DNA from 2 places in the Cyanobium sp. Alchichica 3B3-8F6 genome. Region 2 is predicted to be linked to the other one. Evidence: riboswitches for the same ligand, from Rfam matches in the RefSeq annotation. Region 2 holds a riboswitch; the other holds the start of a gene.
What was found. A riboswitch is a leader RNA that binds a small molecule or an ion and turns the genes downstream of it on or off. The one in region 2 is predicted to bind cobalamin.
Positions count from the first base shown of each region.

Region 1: it holds a riboswitch for cobalamin, as region 2 does, so the genes downstream of both, KBY65_RS13600 (HupE/UreJ family protein) here and KBY65_RS06735 (HupE/UreJ family protein) in region 2, are expected to answer to the same signal.

Region 1 is NZ_JAGQCZ010000029.1:2,850-11,234, forward strand. It holds gene pdxH (pyridoxamine 5'-phosphate oxidase) at 1-400, opposite strand, end outside; gene KBY65_RS13575 (hypothetical protein) at 448-576, opposite strand; gene katG (catalase/peroxidase HPI) at 703-2,898, opposite strand; gene KBY65_RS13585 (MerR family transcriptional regulator) at 3,186-3,572, opposite strand; gene KBY65_RS13590 (DUF3721 domain-containing protein) at 3,744-3,995, shown strand; gene KBY65_RS13595 (hypothetical protein) at 4,010-4,435, shown strand; cobalamin riboswitch at 4,493-4,661, shown strand; gene KBY65_RS13600 (HupE/UreJ family protein) at 4,685-5,290, shown strand; gene KBY65_RS13605 (GNAT family N-acetyltransferase) at 5,369-5,878, shown strand; gene KBY65_RS13610 (PPC domain-containing DNA-binding protein) at 5,875-6,288, shown strand; gene KBY65_RS13615 (transglutaminase family protein) at 6,452-8,182, opposite strand.
Region 2 is NZ_JAGQCZ010000006.1:93,863-102,247, reverse strand. It holds gene KBY65_RS06760 (hypothetical protein) at 1-350, shown strand, start outside; gene ilvD (dihydroxy-acid dehydratase) at 354-2,024, opposite strand; gene KBY65_RS06750 (hypothetical protein) at 2,084-2,392, opposite strand; gene KBY65_RS06745 (uracil phosphoribosyltransferase) at 2,444-3,088, opposite strand; gene KBY65_RS06740 (pentapeptide repeat-containing protein) at 3,128-3,652, shown strand; cobalamin riboswitch at 3,663-3,845, shown strand; gene KBY65_RS06735 (HupE/UreJ family protein) at 3,861-4,502, shown strand; gene KBY65_RS06730 (GTP-binding protein) at 4,504-5,637, shown strand; gene KBY65_RS06725 (hypothetical protein) at 5,634-5,912, opposite strand; gene purS (phosphoribosylformylglycinamidine synthase subunit PurS) at 6,147-6,419, shown strand; gene purQ (phosphoribosylformylglycinamidine synthase subunit PurQ) at 6,416-7,069, shown strand; gene KBY65_RS06710 (peroxiredoxin) at 7,140-7,730, opposite strand; gene KBY65_RS06705 (hypothetical protein) at 7,950-8,252, shown strand; tRNA gene KBY65_RS06700 (tRNA-Met) at 8,329-8,385, opposite strand, start outside.

The sequences.
Region 1 (8,385 bases), on a different contig from region 2:
GGGGACGCGAACGGAAATAGGCCAGCGCATCGCCCAGGCTGATGCGCTCGGCTCGTCCGAGGATGATGCATTGCCGTTCAAGGCCATACCACGGAAACAGCAAGCTCACCGCCGGATGAGCTGCGATCTCCTGGGCCTTGCGGCTGTTGGTGTTGGTGAAAAAGACGAACCCCCGCGCATCAAAGGCCTTGAGCAGCACCGTGCGGGCGCTGGGGCGCTGGCCATTAACGCTGCCCAGCACCATGGCGTTGGGCTCGAGCAGGTTGGCCTCCACGGCTTCCTCAAACCAGCACCGGAATTGTTCCACCGGATCGGGATGCAGGTCGCTGCGACGCAAGGTGGCGCGCCCGTAATCCCGGCGAAGGGGGCCCAGGTCAACCCTTTCATCGGCCCCTGTCATGGCTGCGACGCTCCCGTTGCGGTTCAGCCTATTGAGATCTGTGAGAGCTATTCCAGATGCCTCTGCTCGTCTTCCTTAAGTTCGCCGAACACCATGGCGATCACCACCGTCATGCCGATGGCCAGCGCGAGTGCCAGAGCGGCTTTCACGGGCACAAGAAGGAAGATGGCTTTCATCGTGATGAGCTCCGTCTGACCCGCTGGACAAGGTCCTGTCACTCCAGGCTGTTAGCCGCTGGCTTTGCGAAGGCGTTCAGGCTCTGATCTGCTGCGTAGTCGCAAGCATTTGCTGGCAGGGTTTGTTCATCGCTTGAGGTCGAAGCGATCGGCCTCCATCACCTTCACCCAGGCGGCCACGAAGTCGCACACCAGGCGGCCGGCGCCATCGCTCTGGGCATACACCTCAGCGATGGCACGCAGTTGCGAGTTGGAGCCGAACACCAGATCCACCCGGGTGCCGCTCCAGCGCAGCGCCCCGCTCTGGCGGTCGCGCCCCTCAAACAGCTCGCCGGTCTCATCCACCGGCGTCCAGGTGGTCGCCATGTCGAGCAGGTTTACGAAGAAGTCGTTGCTCAGCACCCCCGGCCGTTCGCTGAACACGCCATGGCGGCTGCCGCCGGTGTTGGCACCCAGTACCCGCAGGCCGCCCACCAGCACGGTCATCTCCGGAGCGCTCAGGCCCAGCAGTTGGGCCCGGTCCAGCAGCAGGTGCTCGGCGGTCACGCTCATCGGAGCCTTCTGCCAGTTGCGGAAGCCATCGGCCTGGGGCTCCATCACCGCAAACGAGGCCGCATCCGTTTGCTCCTGGCTGGCATCCATCCGGCCCGGCGTGAACGGCACCTCCACCGGCATGCCCGCGGCGGCGGCCGCCTGCTCCACGCCCACGCCACCCGCCAGCACGATCAGATCTGCCACCGACACGCGCACCCCACCTGAGCGGGAGGCGTTGAACGCCTGCTGGATGCCCTCGAGCACGGCCAGCACCCGTTGCAGCTGCTCGGGCTGGTTCACGGCCCAGGTGTTCTGCGGGGCCAGGCGCACCCGGGCGCCGTTGGCGCCGCCGCGCTTGTCGGAGCCGCGGAAGCTGGAGGCCGAGGCCCAGGCAGTGCTCACCAGTTCAGCGGTGCTTAGCCCCGACGCCCGCACCCGCGCCTTGAGATCGGCGATGGCGGCCCCGTCCACCAGGGGGTGATCCAGCGCTGGAATCGGGTCCTGCCAGATCAGGTCTTCCTCGGGCACCTCGGGGCCGAGGTAGAGGCTCTTGGGCCCCATGTCGCGGTGGGTGAGCTTGAACCAGGCCCGGGCGAAGGCATCGGCGAAGGCCTCCGGGTGCTGGTGGAAGTGGCGCGAGATCGGCGCGTAGATCGGATCGAAGCGCAGCGACAGATCCGCCGTGGTCATCATCGGCGGGTGCTTGAGCCCGGGGATGTGGGCGTCGGGGATCAGGTGCTCCTCGCGGCAGTCTTTCGCCTGCCACTGCCAGGCGCCTGCGGGGCTCTTGATCAGCTCCCACTCGTAGCCGAACAGCATGTCGAAGTAGCCCATGTCCCAGCGGTTGGGGTTGGGTTTCCAGGCGCCCTCGATGCCGCTGGTGGTGGCATCGGCTCCCACACCGCTGCCGTGGCGGCTGCGCCAGCCCAGGCCCATCTCCTCCAGCGGTGCCCCCTCGGGAGCAGGGCCCAGCAGCTCGGCGCTGCCGGCGCCGTGGGCCTTGCCGAAGGTGTGGCCGCCGGCGGTGAGGGCCACCGTTTCCTCGTCATTCATCGCCATGCGGAGGAAGGTCTCGCGCACGTCGCGGCCTGAGGCCACTGGATCCGGTTCGCCGTTGGGGCCCTCGGGGTTCACGTAGATCAGGCCCATCTGCACGGCCGCCAGAGGGTTCTCCAGCTCGCGGTCGCCGCTGTAGCGCTCATCTCCCAGCCAGGTGCGCTCGTTGCCCCAGTAGATGTCCTCCTCCGGCTGCCAGATGTCGGCGCGGCCGCCGCCAAAGCCGAAGGTCTGGAAACCCATCGATTCCAGGGCGACGTTGCCGGCCAGGATCATCAGGTCGGCCCAGGAGATCTGGTTGCCGTAGGTCTGCTTGATCGGCCAGAGCAGCCGGCGGGCCTTGTCGAGGTTGCCGTTGTCGGGCCAGCTGTTGATCGGCGCGAAGCGCTGGTTGCCGGTGCCGCCGCCGCCGCGGCCATCGGCGGTGCGGTAGGTGCCGGCGCTGTGCCAGGCCATGCGGATGAACAGGCCGCCGTAGTGGCCCCAGTCGGCGGGCCACCAGTCCTGGGAGTCGGTCATCAGCGCGATCAGGTCGCGCTTGAGGCCGGCGTAGTCGAGCTGTTGGAAGGCTGCGGTGTAGTCGAACGCCTCCCCAAGCGGATTGGCGGCCGGGCTGTGCTGGTGCAGGATCCCGAGGTTGAGCTGCTGGGGCCACCAGTCGCGCGGCGCGGGGCCGCGGCCCGCCACCGCTGCTGCGCCGTGGTTGAAGGGGCACTTGCCGAGTTCGGTCATGGCGGCGCTGCTGGGATTTCATCCACTGTTCTGACCGTAGGCAGCACGATCTAGGCCGGATTGCGGTGGTCACAGTCCGTGACGGCTACCGTTGGGCTGCTGGGCCCTGAGCCCGCAACGGGCCCGGCCAGAACCAGAGCATGGCTATCTGCATCCAGGGGCCTGATCAAGCTGAGCGGGGTTTAGAGGCCGTCCATAGCCTTGGCTGATAAGCGCTCCCGGCTTGTTCGTTTCGGCGTCTGCCTAGTCGGCAATTGGAGAGAGCGGCGGAAACGAAAGCTCAGTGCTCAGCGGTCAGCTCTCCTGCCACCGCAGGTCTGCCAGCTGTCCAATAGGCGCGACAGCTCGTCTTTCATGGCGGCGAGCTCAGAGATCCGCAAGTTGATCGACTCCACCTTGGTCGCAATGCTGTCCTTTAAGACAGAGCAGTTGCACAGACCCGAGCGACGCACCTCCAGGATTCTCGACACCTCAGGGATCGCGACATCCATCGAGCGCAGGGCACGAATGATCGTGAGCTCAGCAAGATTCTCGTCATCAAACAAGCGGTAACCAGCGTCTGATCGTCCCTTGGGCTGGAGCAGTCCCTCGTCGCAGTAGAAGCGAATCGTCTTCACGGAAAGGCCTGTGCGCCTGGCCACCTCGCCGATGCGCAGGCCGGGAGTGGATGCCACTGACAGCGATCCTCGGCGGGCCATCGATCCCTCCACTGCATGGAAGCTTCCCAACGGTAGGCATCGGCAGGCTGCGAGAACCCTGAGCGCCAACCCTCCACCAGAGGCGCACTACTGGAGATGCCTGTTAGGGTTCTGTCCGGCAGGTTTTCTGCTCTCGCCACCCTCCCGATGCCGCACCGTTTCAGTCCCTGGGGCGCCCCAGCGGTAGCCGCGCTGGGCGCCAACCTGTTGCTCTCGGCCGCCGGCCTTGCCGCGCCGGCCATCGGCACAGGCGGTGTGCCGGCCCTCTACCCAACCCAGGCAGAAGCGGAGAAGGCCGCCAAGCTGCACTTCAACTGCAAAGGGGCCCACAAGATGGGCAGCCAGTGGATGCCCTGTGCCAAGCACGGTGACGCTCCTGGCTCTGTGCACGCCCACTGAGGCCGTTCACTCCCATGGCCCAATGCGGTGACAAGCCCAAGCGGATTGCCTTCGGGGTGGCGCCCCTGGGCATCATCTCGATTGGCATCGTGCCGATGGGTGTGGTGAGCATCGGCGTGGTGCCAATGGGGGTCATCAGCCTCGGCGTGGTGGGGATGGGTGTCCTCAATGCCTGCGTGGTGGGGATGGGCGTGTTGGTGGTTGGCGTGAACGTGATGGGGGTCTGGTGGGCAGGTCTTGAGGGCATGGGGCCACGGCGCCTGGGGGCTCTTTCTGGTGCCCTGCATCAGCACCACCACGGTTCCGCCGGCCCGATGGCGCCGAACCTGATGGCCTACCCCACCCGCCAGGAGGCTTTGGAGCAAGCCCGCAAATTGGGCTGCAGCGGCGCCCATGCCATGGGATCCCGCTGGATGCCCTGCTCTGAGCACTCCCCATAGGGTCACGGTTTGGGCCCACCTGCTCGTGGCGGCGGTGGCCTCTGCGGTGCTGTCCAGCCACACAATGGAGAGATCGGTTCCAGCGGGTCACTCCCTGGAGGCAACGAGGAAAGTCCGGTGGGGTGCAGGTTTTGCCTGAGCCGAGTCCGTCACTGTCCCGCAGCTGTGATGGAGGCCACCAACGGCCGCCTCAGTCAGAACGCTCGCCGTGCACAACCTCTTCACCTCCGGCGCGGACCGGTTCTCTCAATGCCCCAGACCTTCTCAGCCAGAACTCTGGCCCTGATCGGTGGTGCGGCAGCACTGGCGCTGCTGCTCGATCAACCGGCTCAGGCCCATGGCATCGCCCACGGCGGCATCGCCGCCGGCTTCCTGCATCCGATCAGTGGAGTCGACCACCTGCTGCTGCTGATCGCCGTGGGGGCCGCAGCTTCCTGCATCTCGACCCAACTGCTGCTCTGGGCCCTGGCCGGTGCCGTCGGCGGCGGCGTCTTTGGGGCGATAGGAGGCACGTTGCCAGCACACGAGTTTCTCGCGGCGCTGGCAATCAGCGCGGTGGCGGTGCTGGTGCTGAGCTGCCTTCGTTCCAAGCAGGGTCCCCAGTTGGGTGCCTGTGCCGCCCTGGTGGCATCAGCGGTGGCGGTTCACGCCATGCTTCACGGGCTGGAGGCACCGGCTGACGGCTCTGCGGCGCTCTGGTGGTTGGGTGCCTTTGCCGGTTCAGTGCTGGTGAGCGGCGTCAGTTACCTAGTGCTGCGGCGTCTGCCCCTGGCCTGGACCCGGGGGGTGGCCCTGCTGCTCGCGCTCTGTGGTGGTGTGGCGGCGCTGGGGCCTGTTGGTCTGCTGATGCGCTGAGCCGCAACGGGGAAGGCTGCCCAGCTGGGGAACGAGGATCAGCCTCTGCTTGGTTCCTCTCCCCGGTCGTGCCCACCCATGCCACTGCAGATCCGCCCCTATGAGGCGGCCGACTGGCCGGACGTGTGGGCTCTGCTGGAGCCGGTGTTCCGAGCTGGTGAAACGTTCCCCCATGACCCGGCCATCACGGAGGCAGAAGCACGGGTGGCCTGGGTGGAGCAGAGCCAGGCGGTGATGGTGGCTGTCGATCCGGCCGGGGCGGTGGTGGGCACCTACTACCTGAGGCCCAACTCTCTGGCCCTCGGCGCCCATGTCGCCAACGCGGGCTATGTGGTGGCTGAGCACTGCCGCCGCCAAGGGATCGGCAGCCGGCTCTGCCAGCACTCGCTGCAGGCGGCTCGGCGGCTGGGCTTTCGCTCGATGCAGTTCAACCTGGTGGTGAGCACCAACAACGCCGGCATCCACTGCTGGCAGAAGAATGGCTTCCAAGTGGTGGGCACCCTGCCGGGAGCATTCCGCCACCAGCGGTTGGGCTATGTGGATGCCCTGGTGATGGTGCAGGGGCTGCTGGAGGGGCCAACTCCATGAGGGTGGTGCCACTGCGCTTCAGTCCCGGCGACGACCTGCGCCTGGCGCTGGAAACCTGGATGGCTCAGCAGCAGGAGCAGGCTGGCTGCGTGATCAGCGCCGTTGGCAGCTTGTCGGTGCTCCAGCTGCGGCTGGCCGGCAAGCAGGAGAGCACCACGATCACGGGCGACCTGGAGATCCTCAGCCTCGCGGGCACGCTCTCGCCCGATGGGGTTCACCTCCATGTGGCTGTGGCCGACAGCCGCGGCACCGTGATCGGGGGCCATCTCTGCGCCGGCTCGCTGGTGCGCACCACCGCTGAGCTGATGGTTGGCCTGCTTGCGGAGTGGCGCTTCTGCCGGCAGCTGGATCCAGCTACCGGCTACGCCGAGCTGCAGATTCATCCCAGTGAACCCATCAGCGGCTCTTGATGCATAAGTTGTGCGAGCTAATGCAGCCCACCTGGAAAGACTTGCCCATTTTCTGGATCGTCGCGCAGTTGTTATTCGGACTACTGAGGCAAAAGTTGCTCGGCAACTAAAAGCTCAGCAGATCGATGAAGGTGATATCGAGCTCGCTTCCAAGCGGATCCCGCTAGTTCCTTTGAGTTCGATCAACAACGCGCTGCAATTGTTCAGACTGGCCGGCGTTATCGTTCTCAGGAAGATTGCTGAGCCTCATATCTATCGTGCAGGCCTCGCCCTGAAGCAGGGGCCAAGGCGGCCCCGCAGGTTTCAGGGGCGCAGGCTCCAGAAGCGATTGAAAGCAACCGTTGCCATCGTCCAGTCGCCAGGCCGCCACGCTCCGCCCGCTTAAATCGACGAGGCGCAGGCTGAGCGGCACATTCAGGGGCAGGCGGGGGTGGAGGCACGGGTAAAGAGCGCTCTGCCGGTAACGCAGCCCGATCGGCTGGGCTGGATCGGCAGGCCATCTCAGTGGTCTGTCGTTGAGATAAAGCTGAAACTGGCGGCGCATAGGGCCATTGGCACACAGCTCGAGGCGGCGCATCGAACTGTCCACGAAGCGGCTGGTGAACCCTCCCTCCACCGGGGTGTCGCAGAGCAAGGGCCAAGGCTCGAGTGCCTCACGAATGTCCAGGTCAGCGCCGCTGATGGGCTCGCTCCAATGCAGCAGCTGGGGGAATCGCCACCTCCAGATCTGGCGAAACACGCCGGATTCAAGCGGCAGACCAGCGGCGGCCAGATCAGCCAGCACGGCTTTGAGATCGGCCCAGAGCTGGCTGGGCAGCAGGGCCCGATCGTGAAGCTCCTCGCCCCAGGGGCGTAGCCCACGCGGCCGCTTCTGAGGATCCAGCAGGTGCACGGCCAATGCCCGCCAGAGCAGGGCCACGGCGCTGCTCCAGTGGTGGTTGGGCATCGATTCCAGCGCCCGGAATTCGATTAGGCCTTGGCAGCCTCCTGGCCAGGCTGGGTTCCAGAACTTATCCAGGCTGATCTCACTGCGATGGGTGTTGCCGCTGCGGTCGGCGTGCAGGTGACGCAGGGTTTCGCTGATCGCAACCCGCTGATCGCCGCTGCCCAGTTGCTCGAGGGTTGCATGGGCCAGCACCAGATCGAGCCAGTTGGCACTGCCTTCGTCGGGGCGTGGGGCCTGGGAGGCGGGCCCCACGCAGGGGCCGCTGAAGAGGTAAGCCAGGCATGGGTGATGCTGCCAGTAGCGCAGGATCCCCACCAGCCAGGCGGGGCGCGCAAAAAACGGGTGGCGCTCAGGTTCCAGCGATGGTCCGCCCCAGAGCAGGTGGTTGCCGCCGCCGGTGCCGACCTGACGTGCGTCGCGCCACTGCCAGGACCGCAGTCCCACAGCTGCACCGGCCTGCTCCAGGCACTCCAGCCAGTTGGCGTACTCGTGCCAGCAGCTGCACACCGGCAGGTTCACCTCAAGAACGCCGGGGTCAGCGGTGATCCCCAGCACCTGCCAGTGGCCAGCCGTGTCGAGCGGCAACACGCCGCTGAGCTCGGGTTCGCTCCAGAGTGCGCTGGCAGCAGCAATCGCTGTGAGCAGCTGCTCCAGCCGCAGGCGATCCAGGGGCGGCAGAAACAGTCCCCAGCCCTGGGGTGTGATCTCGAGGGTGAGCACCTGGCGGGGAACATCCTGAGGAAAGTGCTGCAGTGGCAGGCGCAGCCCAGCGGGTCCAGGCGCCGGGAGCAGGGTGCGCCGTTCTTTGGCCAGGGGCCAGAGCAGCGCCTGCCAGCGCTGATCGTCGTGACTGAGGGGGGCGGCCCAAACCTGGCGCTCTGGGTTCAGCGGATCGACCAGCGCAATCGGGTGCAACTCGCAGCCCAGGCCGGCCCCGATCGCAGCCAAGAGAGCGGGAGCGGCTGAAGCCTCCAGGGGCCGGCGTGGCTGTGAGTCCAGGCGTTGGGGCCAGCGCACCAGGGGGCCTCCACCACCCCCTCTGCCAGGAAAGTTGACGCCTCTCCATTCCGGTCACTTTTCCACCAGGGGGCTTGATGGAGCAGAGCAATGCGTCGCTACAGCGAGGCCGTCAAAGCTGATGTGAGAAGGCG
Region 2 (8,385 bases):
AGTTGGTGGCCGCCGCGGCCGATCTCTGCCGCAAACCGCTGCGGCATGCGGTGCTGCTGGTGGGTGAAGCGGAGAGCTGTGACGATTGCTGCCTGCGGCTGGAGGCACGCCATTCCGATGGCGAGCGTTGGCCCGATGGCGATCTGGAGCTGGAGATCTACCGCAGTGGTGGCGATCTCAACCTCACGTTGGCGTGGTGTCAGGGGCCTGATCGCCCACTGTTGTGGCAGGGGAGCCATCCGGTGTGGATGGAGGCTGAATCGGGTCTGCGCTGTGAGCGGCCTGCAGATGGTGCGCCCCTGGAGGCCCTGGCGAGGCGGCTCAGGGCCCTGTTGATTCCCGTCGACTGAGGGTCAGGGTTGATCGGTGACGGCCCCCAGGCTGCTGGAGCTCACCTGACGGGCGTATTTGCCCAGCACTCCCGTTTTGTAGCGGGGTTCGGGCCTGGTCCAGGCCGCACGGCGCTGAGCGATCTCATCGTCGCTCACATTGAGCTGGATCAGCAGCTGGTTGGCGTCCACGGTGATGCTGTCGCCCTCGTTCACCAAGCCGATGGTGCCACCCACGGCGGCCTCGGGGGCCACGTGACCCACCACCAGGCCAAAGGAGCCGCCGGAAAAACGACCGTCGGTGATCAGGGCCACCGAGTCCAGCATCCCCTGGCCAACGATCGCGGCGGTGGGGCTCAGCATCTCGCGCATGCCGGGTCCACCAACGGGTCCCTCCTGGCGTACCACCACCACATCACCGGGTTTGATCTGCTTGTCGAGGATGGCGGCCAGGCAGGTCTCCTCGCTTTCAAACACCCGGGCCGGGCCAGTGATCACAGGATTCTTGACACCACTGATCTTGGCCACAGCGCCTTCTTCGGCCAGGTTGCCCTTGAGAATCGCCAGGTGGCCTTTCGCGTAGAGCGGATTGCTCAGGGGGCGGATCACGTCCTGTCCGGCGGGGGGCTCAGAGGGCACCTCAGCGAGCACCTGTTTGAGGGTCTTGCCCTCGATGGTTTTGCAGTTGCCGTGAAGCAGACCGGCATCGAGTAGCAGCTTCATCACCTGGGGAATCCCTCCGGCCTGGTGGAGGTCCACGGTCACGTAACGGCCGCTGGGCTTGAGGTCGCAGATCACCGGCACCCGTTGGCGGATGGTCTCGAAGTCGTCGATGGAGAGATCCACCCCGGCGGTGCGGGCCACGGCCAGCAGGTGCAGCACCGAGTTGGTCGATCCACCCACCGCCATGATCACGCTGATGGCGTTCTCAAAGGCTTCCCGCGTGAGCAGATCGCGGGGGCAGATGTTGGCTTTGATTGCTTCGACCAGCACCTCGGCGCTGCGGGCGGCGCTATCGGCCTTTTCGGGATCCTCGGCCGCCATGGTGGAGCTGTACGGCAGGCTCAGACCCAGCACCTCAAAGGCGGCGCTCATCGTGTTGGCGGTAAACATGCCGCCGCAGCTGCCGGCGCCCGGACAGGCGTTCTTCTCGATCGCCGTGAGCTCCTGCTCGTCAATGCGGCCGCCGCTGTATTGGCCCACCGCCTCAAAGGCGCTCACCACGGTGAGATCGCAGGCGCCGAGTTTGCCGGGCTTGATCGTGCCGCCATACACAAAAATGGAAGGAATGTTCATGCGGGCCATGGCCAACATGGCGCCGGGCATGTTTTTGTCGCAGCCACCGATCGCCAGCAGAGCATCCATGCTCTGGCCGTTGCAGGCCGTTTCAATCGAATCAGCGATCACCTCCCGGCTTACCAGGGAATACTTCATCCCCTCGGTGCCCATCGAAATGCCGTCGCTCACCGTGATGGTGCCGAACAGTTGGGGCATCGCCCCGGCCGCATGGGCAGCCGCTTCCGCCCGTTGGGCCAGCTCGTTCAAGCCGAGGTTGCACGGCGTGATCGTGCTGTAACCGTTGGCAATGCCGATGATCGGTTTGCTGAAATCGCCGTCACCGAAGCCAACAGCCCGCAGCATGGCGCGGTTGGGGGAGCGCTGGATCCCCTGGGTAATCGCGGCGGAGCGAAGCATGGGCGGCTGCGGTGTCTCTGATGGAAAACCTACCCACCGGCCCTGAGCCGCCAGTGGCCTCAGCCTTGGGTGTTCATGGATTCCAGCTGACGGCGCACATTGTCGATGGCCTGGTTGAGCTCGTGCACGCGATCGTGCAGGTCGCGCTCGTGCGGCTCGCTCGGCGTGCCTGTGCCAACTTCGGCGGACACCGGGGTCCGCAGGGCTGAGAGCCGTAGGGAACGTGGCTGGCGAGGCTGTTGGCGGCGCCGTTCAGCCTCCGACAGCAACCACCAGGCCAAACCAGCGGCACCGATCACGGCCCCGGCCATGACGCTGAGGGCCGATCCGCCGCCCCCTTGGGTGGAACAGCCGTTGCGATCGCCCATTGCTGACAGTTGCTCTCTTACCAGCCTAGGCATGGGCTGGGCTGGATTCCATCACGGGGTGGCAACCACCGTGCCGCCAAAGAGGCGCTCGGCCACCGGGCCGATACCGGGCACGATCTGACCCGGTTCATTGAGATCTGGATCGATCCCCGCCGTGTACAAGGTGAGGGCGCCATGGCGTTCTCCCACCGCCTTGAGACCGGGCCCCGAAGCAAGAGCGGTGACCACCCGCAGCCGATCGCCGCTTACGCCGAGGGTGGCCAATTGATCGAGCAGCTGGATTAACGACGTCCCGTCAGCCAGTTCAGCTGTGAACACCAGCACTCCACAGCGGGATTCAATCGGGCCATCCAGACCGGTCAGGACTCCGCCGTGGTCCCACAGGTGCCGCACTTGGGCCGCAGGAATGACGGTTTGGGCGCCCTGCCAGAGGCCTAGGCCCGCCGTGAGATGGGGCAGGGCCAGCAAGGGAATCGCCGGATCAACCAGATCGGCCTCACACGGACCGAGGTGGGTATCGAGCACCAGGCGCCGGTGGGGTAACCAATCGCGCAGGGCCTCATAGGTGAGCCATCGCCCGAGCTCAGCGGTGGCCGTGACGTAAAGAGCAGGGGGGGTGTGGCGATCCCGCAGCACGCCCAGCCAGTGGGCGATCAGGGGGTGGGACGGGACTACAACCCGCAAGGCCATCGCCATGGTTGACATAACTTGATGGCTCACCGTAAGTGCGCGCCCATGGGCTCCCATTCCTCCAGAACTGAGAGCCGTTGGTCCCGATGGGTTGTGGCGTGCCTGACGCTGGTGCTGGTGTGGAGCTTGGGGGTGGCGCCGGCCTCGGCCATTACGGCTCCGGAGCTGCGTAGCCAGCGTTCACTTCAGGATCTCCAGCCCGATATGCACGGCCGCAACCTGCAGCAGCAGGAATTTCTCAAAGCGTCGCTGGCGGGTTTTGATCTGAGCGCGGCAGATCTGCGGGGTGCGGTGTTCAACAGCAGCGACCTGCAGGGCGCCGATCTGCGGGAGGCCAACCTGGAGGACGCGGTGGCCTTTTCCAGCCATTTCGAAGATGCGGACCTGCGCGGGGCCCTGTTTCGCAACGCCATGCTGATGCAGAGCCACTTCAAGGGCGCCAACATTGAAGGTGCCGACTTCACTGATGCGGTTCTGGATTTGCCGGAACAGAAGGCACTGTGCAAACGCGCCGCTGGGGTCAACCCGGTGACGGGGGTGGAGACCCGGGACAGCCTGGCGTGCCGGTAGGGCTTCAGCCGGATACCATTAGCGCACCGGTTCCGGTGGGGAACAGCCACCGGAGGTAAGGGGGAAAGTCCGGTGCAAATCCGGCGCTGTCCCGCAGCTGTGAAGGCGCGCTTTTGATCGATCCGTCCCCTCCCGGGAACTGGTCTCGACCAGCCGCCCAGTCAGAACGCCCGCCGGTGTTGATTGATCTACGGCGCGGACCGGCCCCATGACACCTCTGGCTTTGCATCGTTTCGGCTCGCCCCAGGCCGCACAGGCATTGGGCCTCGGCCTGCTGGCGTCCCTGTTCCTGATCCCCTTCTGGAGCGCAGCTCCGGCGTTGGCTCACCACGTCGCCGATCTCAGCGCGATGCAGCCGACTGTGCTGAACGGGATCTTGAGCGGTCTGGCCCACCCGGTGTTGGGGCCAGACCACCTGCTCTTCCTGCTCGCGCTCTCCCTGGTGGGACTGCAGCGCCGCCTGCGCTGGGCCCTGGGCCTGCTGGTGGTGGGTCTGCTGGGCAGTGCCTCCGGTCTCATCTGGCCTGGCTTGCCCGGGGCCGAGATCCTCGTGGCAACCACCCTCGTTGTGGAGGCTTTGGTGTTGCTGCGTCGCCTGCCAGCCCTGACGCTGTTGCCTGCGATGGCCCTGCACGGCTACGTGCTGAGCGGCCCGGTGTTCGGCTGGAGCACCATGCCGCTCACGGCCTACGGCTTTGGATTGCTGCTCTCCCAGGCAGCTCTGTTGGTGATGTCTCTCGTGGTGCTGCGGCCTGCCGTGTCTCGCCTCTCCCCCACCGCCCTGCGCTGGCTGGCCTTGGCCCTGATCGGCTGCGGCGGCACCTGGGCCTTGGCCGGGCTGGCGGCCTGAGATGGCCAACCCAAGCGGACGCCTGCCGGTCACCGTGGTGACCGGTTTTCTGGGTGCCGGCAAAACAACCTTGTTGCGGCATTTGTTGCTGCACAGCGGTCAAAGGCTGGCTGTGCTGGTCAACGAATTCGGTGAGGTCGGCATCGATGGGGCCCTGCTGCGCAGCTGTGGCTTCTGCCCCGACGACGAGGTGGAGAGCCGGCTGGTGGAGTTGGCCAATGGCTGCCTCTGCTGCACCGTGCAGGAAGACTTCCTTCCCACCATGGAGCGGCTTCTGGAACGGGCAGACAAGCTCGATGGAATCGTGGTTGAGACCAGTGGTCTGGCCCTGCCCGAGCCCTTGATTGCCGCCCTGCACTGGCCCGAGATCCGCACGCGGATCCGACTCCACGGGGTGGTGGCCATGGTTGATGGTGAGGCGTTGACTGCCGGCAGCGTGGTGGCCGATCCTGCAGCCCTCGAAGCGCAGCGCCTGGCCGACCCCAGCCTCGACCACGCCACAGCCATTGATGCGTTGTTTGCGGAGCAACTGGAGGCGGCTGATCTGGTGCTGATGAGCCGTGCCGATTGCCTCGCCTCAGAGGCCATGGAGGCCGTGCATCAGCGCCTCAAGCCCCTGCTTCGGCCAGGGGCCGTTGTGCTTCCGGTTGCCCGCGGAAACGTCGATCCTGAGCTCGTCCTGGGCCTGGAACGCCGGGCCAGCAACGATCGCTCTGATGATCACGAAGGCCACCACGATGCGCATGCCCACCATGAGCATGACCACCACGACCATGAGCACCACGACCATGAGCACCACGATCACAGCCATGTAGCGATCGAAGCGCTGGCCCTGGATCTTCCAGGTGCGTTTGGGCGCCAGGCTTTGGAGCAACAGCTGGCGCAGCTGCTGCGCCAAAGCGCAGTGATCCGCCTCAAGGGACGGCTTTGGCTGCCGGGCAAGGCCCGTCCCCTGCAGATTCAGGCAGTGGGCCCCCGCCTGGAGTGCTGGTTTGACGCGGGGGGCGCTGCCCCAACTAACACCGCCACCCATCGCGCTGGGCTCGAGCTGGTGGTGCTGGGATTTCAACTCGACCAGGGGGCGATCGAAGCCTCCCTGCAGCAGGCCAACCAGCTCAATACCAGGGCCGCTTAGTCGAGGGGAATGTCACCCTGGGCGCAGACGCCGTTCCAGCAGAGGGCCGGGCCGGCGATCCAGGAGGTTTCCACGGCGATCCAGTCGCCACCACTCGATCCACGCTGGTGGCCGCGAATTTGGTTCTGCATGCGCACCATGCCCGAGCCGTCGTGGCGGAAGCCAATGCGGCGCTTGCCCACCACAAGGGTCCAGCTGGCTCCAAGCTGCTCCACCTCCATGGCGCAGCCCAGCCATGGCCCATCCCCAACCCTGCACCGAAGGGGCACGGCCACCGGCACTTCACGGACCGAAGGGCCGGCCAGGCTGGCCGCGGGGTGGAAGAGGGCTCCTGAGCAGCCCACAACAACCTACAGCGCGCCGCGATGCAGGTAGCGATGCAGGCAGCGCGGAGATGGGCTGCTAAGCCGGGACACGGCCGGAGGACAGGGGGCTGCCTTCAAGCTGATCAGCGGCGCGGGTGAAGGACCACCGGGCTGCCAAGATTTAACAAACCTCCAGCTCCTCAGGTGCCCGTTTTCCGCGCTCGCGTTCAGGTTTCGCTCAGGCCATCGGTGCTTGATCCGGCTGGAGAAGCCACCAGGGCCGCTGCCGCTCGATTGGGGGTGGAAGGCATCCGCCAGCTGCGCATCGGCAAATCGATTGAATTGGAGCTCGAGGCCCCCGATCGCCAGGTCGCCCAGAGCCAGCTGGAATTGCTCAGTGATCGGCTGTTGGCCAACCCGGTGATCGAGAACTGGTGCCTGGAGCTGCTGGATAGCAACGGGGAGCAGCAGCCATGACGGTGGGGATCGTGGTGTTTCCTGGCTCCAACTGCGACCGGGACGTGCGCTGGGCCCTGGAGGGCTGCGTGGGGCTGCCAACCCGCTTCCTCTGGCATGAAGACCGGGATCTCAGCGGCCTCGACGCTGTGGTGATTCCTGGCGGTTTCAGCTATGGCGACTACCTGCGCTGCGGCGCCATCGCCCGCTTTGCGCCCGTGCTGGAGTCGCTGCGGGAGTTTGCCCAGGCCGGCGGCGCCGTGCTCGGCATCTGCAACGGATTTCAGGTGCTCACGGAGCTGGGTCTGCTGCCCGGAGCCCTGACCCGCAACGCCAAACTCCACTTCCTGTGCGAGCCCACGGGTTTGCGCGTGCAGCCCGGATTGTGCCGCTGGTTGCAGGGCTACGCCCACGATGAGCAGATCGTGCTGCCGATTGCCCACGGGGAAGGGCGCTACCAATGCGACCCCCAACAACTGGCGGAATTGGAAGCCAACGGTCAGGTGGTGCTTCGCTATGCCAGCAACCCGAATGGATCGGTGGGGGATGTGGCCGGCCTGACCAATGCCACCGGCAACGTGCTCGGCCTGATGCCCCACCCCGAGCGGGCCTGCGATCCCGTCACCGGCGGCCTGGATGGTCACCGGTTGCTGGCGAGCCTCAAAGGCTGAGCGAGGGTCATAAAAAGGGGGCCCGTAGGCCCCCTGCGGGTGCTGAAGCTGCGCACCCGAACTGAACAAGTCAGTTGACAGCGGCGAAGAACTCCTTGCTCTTGACGGGATCAGGATTCATGGTCTTGTCGCCGGGGGTCCAGTTGGCCGGGCAGACCTCGTCGGGGTTGTTGCGGATGTGCTGGAAGGCCTGCAGCAGACGCAGGGTCTCGTCGACGCTGCGGCCCACGGGCAGGTTGTTGATGGTGCTCTGCATGATCACACCATCGGGATCGATGATGAACAGACCGCGCAGGGCCACGCCGGCTTCCTCGTCGAGCACCTCGTAGGCGCGAGCGATCTCCTTCTTGAGGTCGGCCACCAGGGGATAGGCGATGTCGCCGATGCCACCGTTCTTACGGTCGGTCTGCACCCAGGCCAGGTGGCTGAACTGGCTGTCCACCGAGACGCCCAGCACTTCGCAATTGCGGCTGGAGAAATCGCCGTAACGGTCGGAGAAGGCGGTGATCTCCGTGGGGCACACGAAGGTGAAGTCGAGGGGATAGAAGAACAGCACCACGTAGTTGCCGCGGTAGTGGGAGAGGGTGATCTCCTTGAATTCTTGGTCCACCACGGCGGTGGCGGTGAAATCGGGAGCCTGCAGGCCAACGAGCCGGGACATGCTGGATGGGGTGAGAAAGGATTGAACGCCGCTGGAATTGACCGACCGCTTCTGCCGCTCTCGCTTCCTGAATCCAGAGGCCTGGCAGACAAAGCAAGAAAGCACAGGTCAGGCCAAAGTCGGACCGACTTCCAGTTGCAACCTCAACAATTTATCACGGCTGGTCGGGCGCTGCGGCCATAGGCTGGCAGAAGTCCTGTTCCAAAGAGAAGAGCAACCATGGCCTGGGAGCCAACTGTGCTGCGGAAATACAACACCACTGGTCACTTTCGGCTGCTGAATCAGCTGCGCACCGAATTGAAGGGCAACCCGCTGGTACGCCCCAAGGAGGGGCAGAGCATTGGCGAAGTGAACCGCAGCAAGTCGCTGATCCGCGCCATCGAGGGGCGCTCCCAGGGCTATGCCCGGGCACGCCGTGCCGCCGCCGCTGCCGCACCCCAGCCCGTCCAGCTGCTGGCTGAACAGACCGTTGAAGAGTCCGCTTCCTTCCTGGCCCGGCTCAATGCCGTCGAGCTGCGCTGAAGGGGCCCGATGGCGTGCTTGCACGTTGTCAACAAAAAACCCCGCCAAGGCGGGGTTGAAAGCGCAAACGCGCAGATGGCTCGGGGGAGACTTGAACTCCCGACCTTGGGGTTATGAATCCCACGCTCTAACC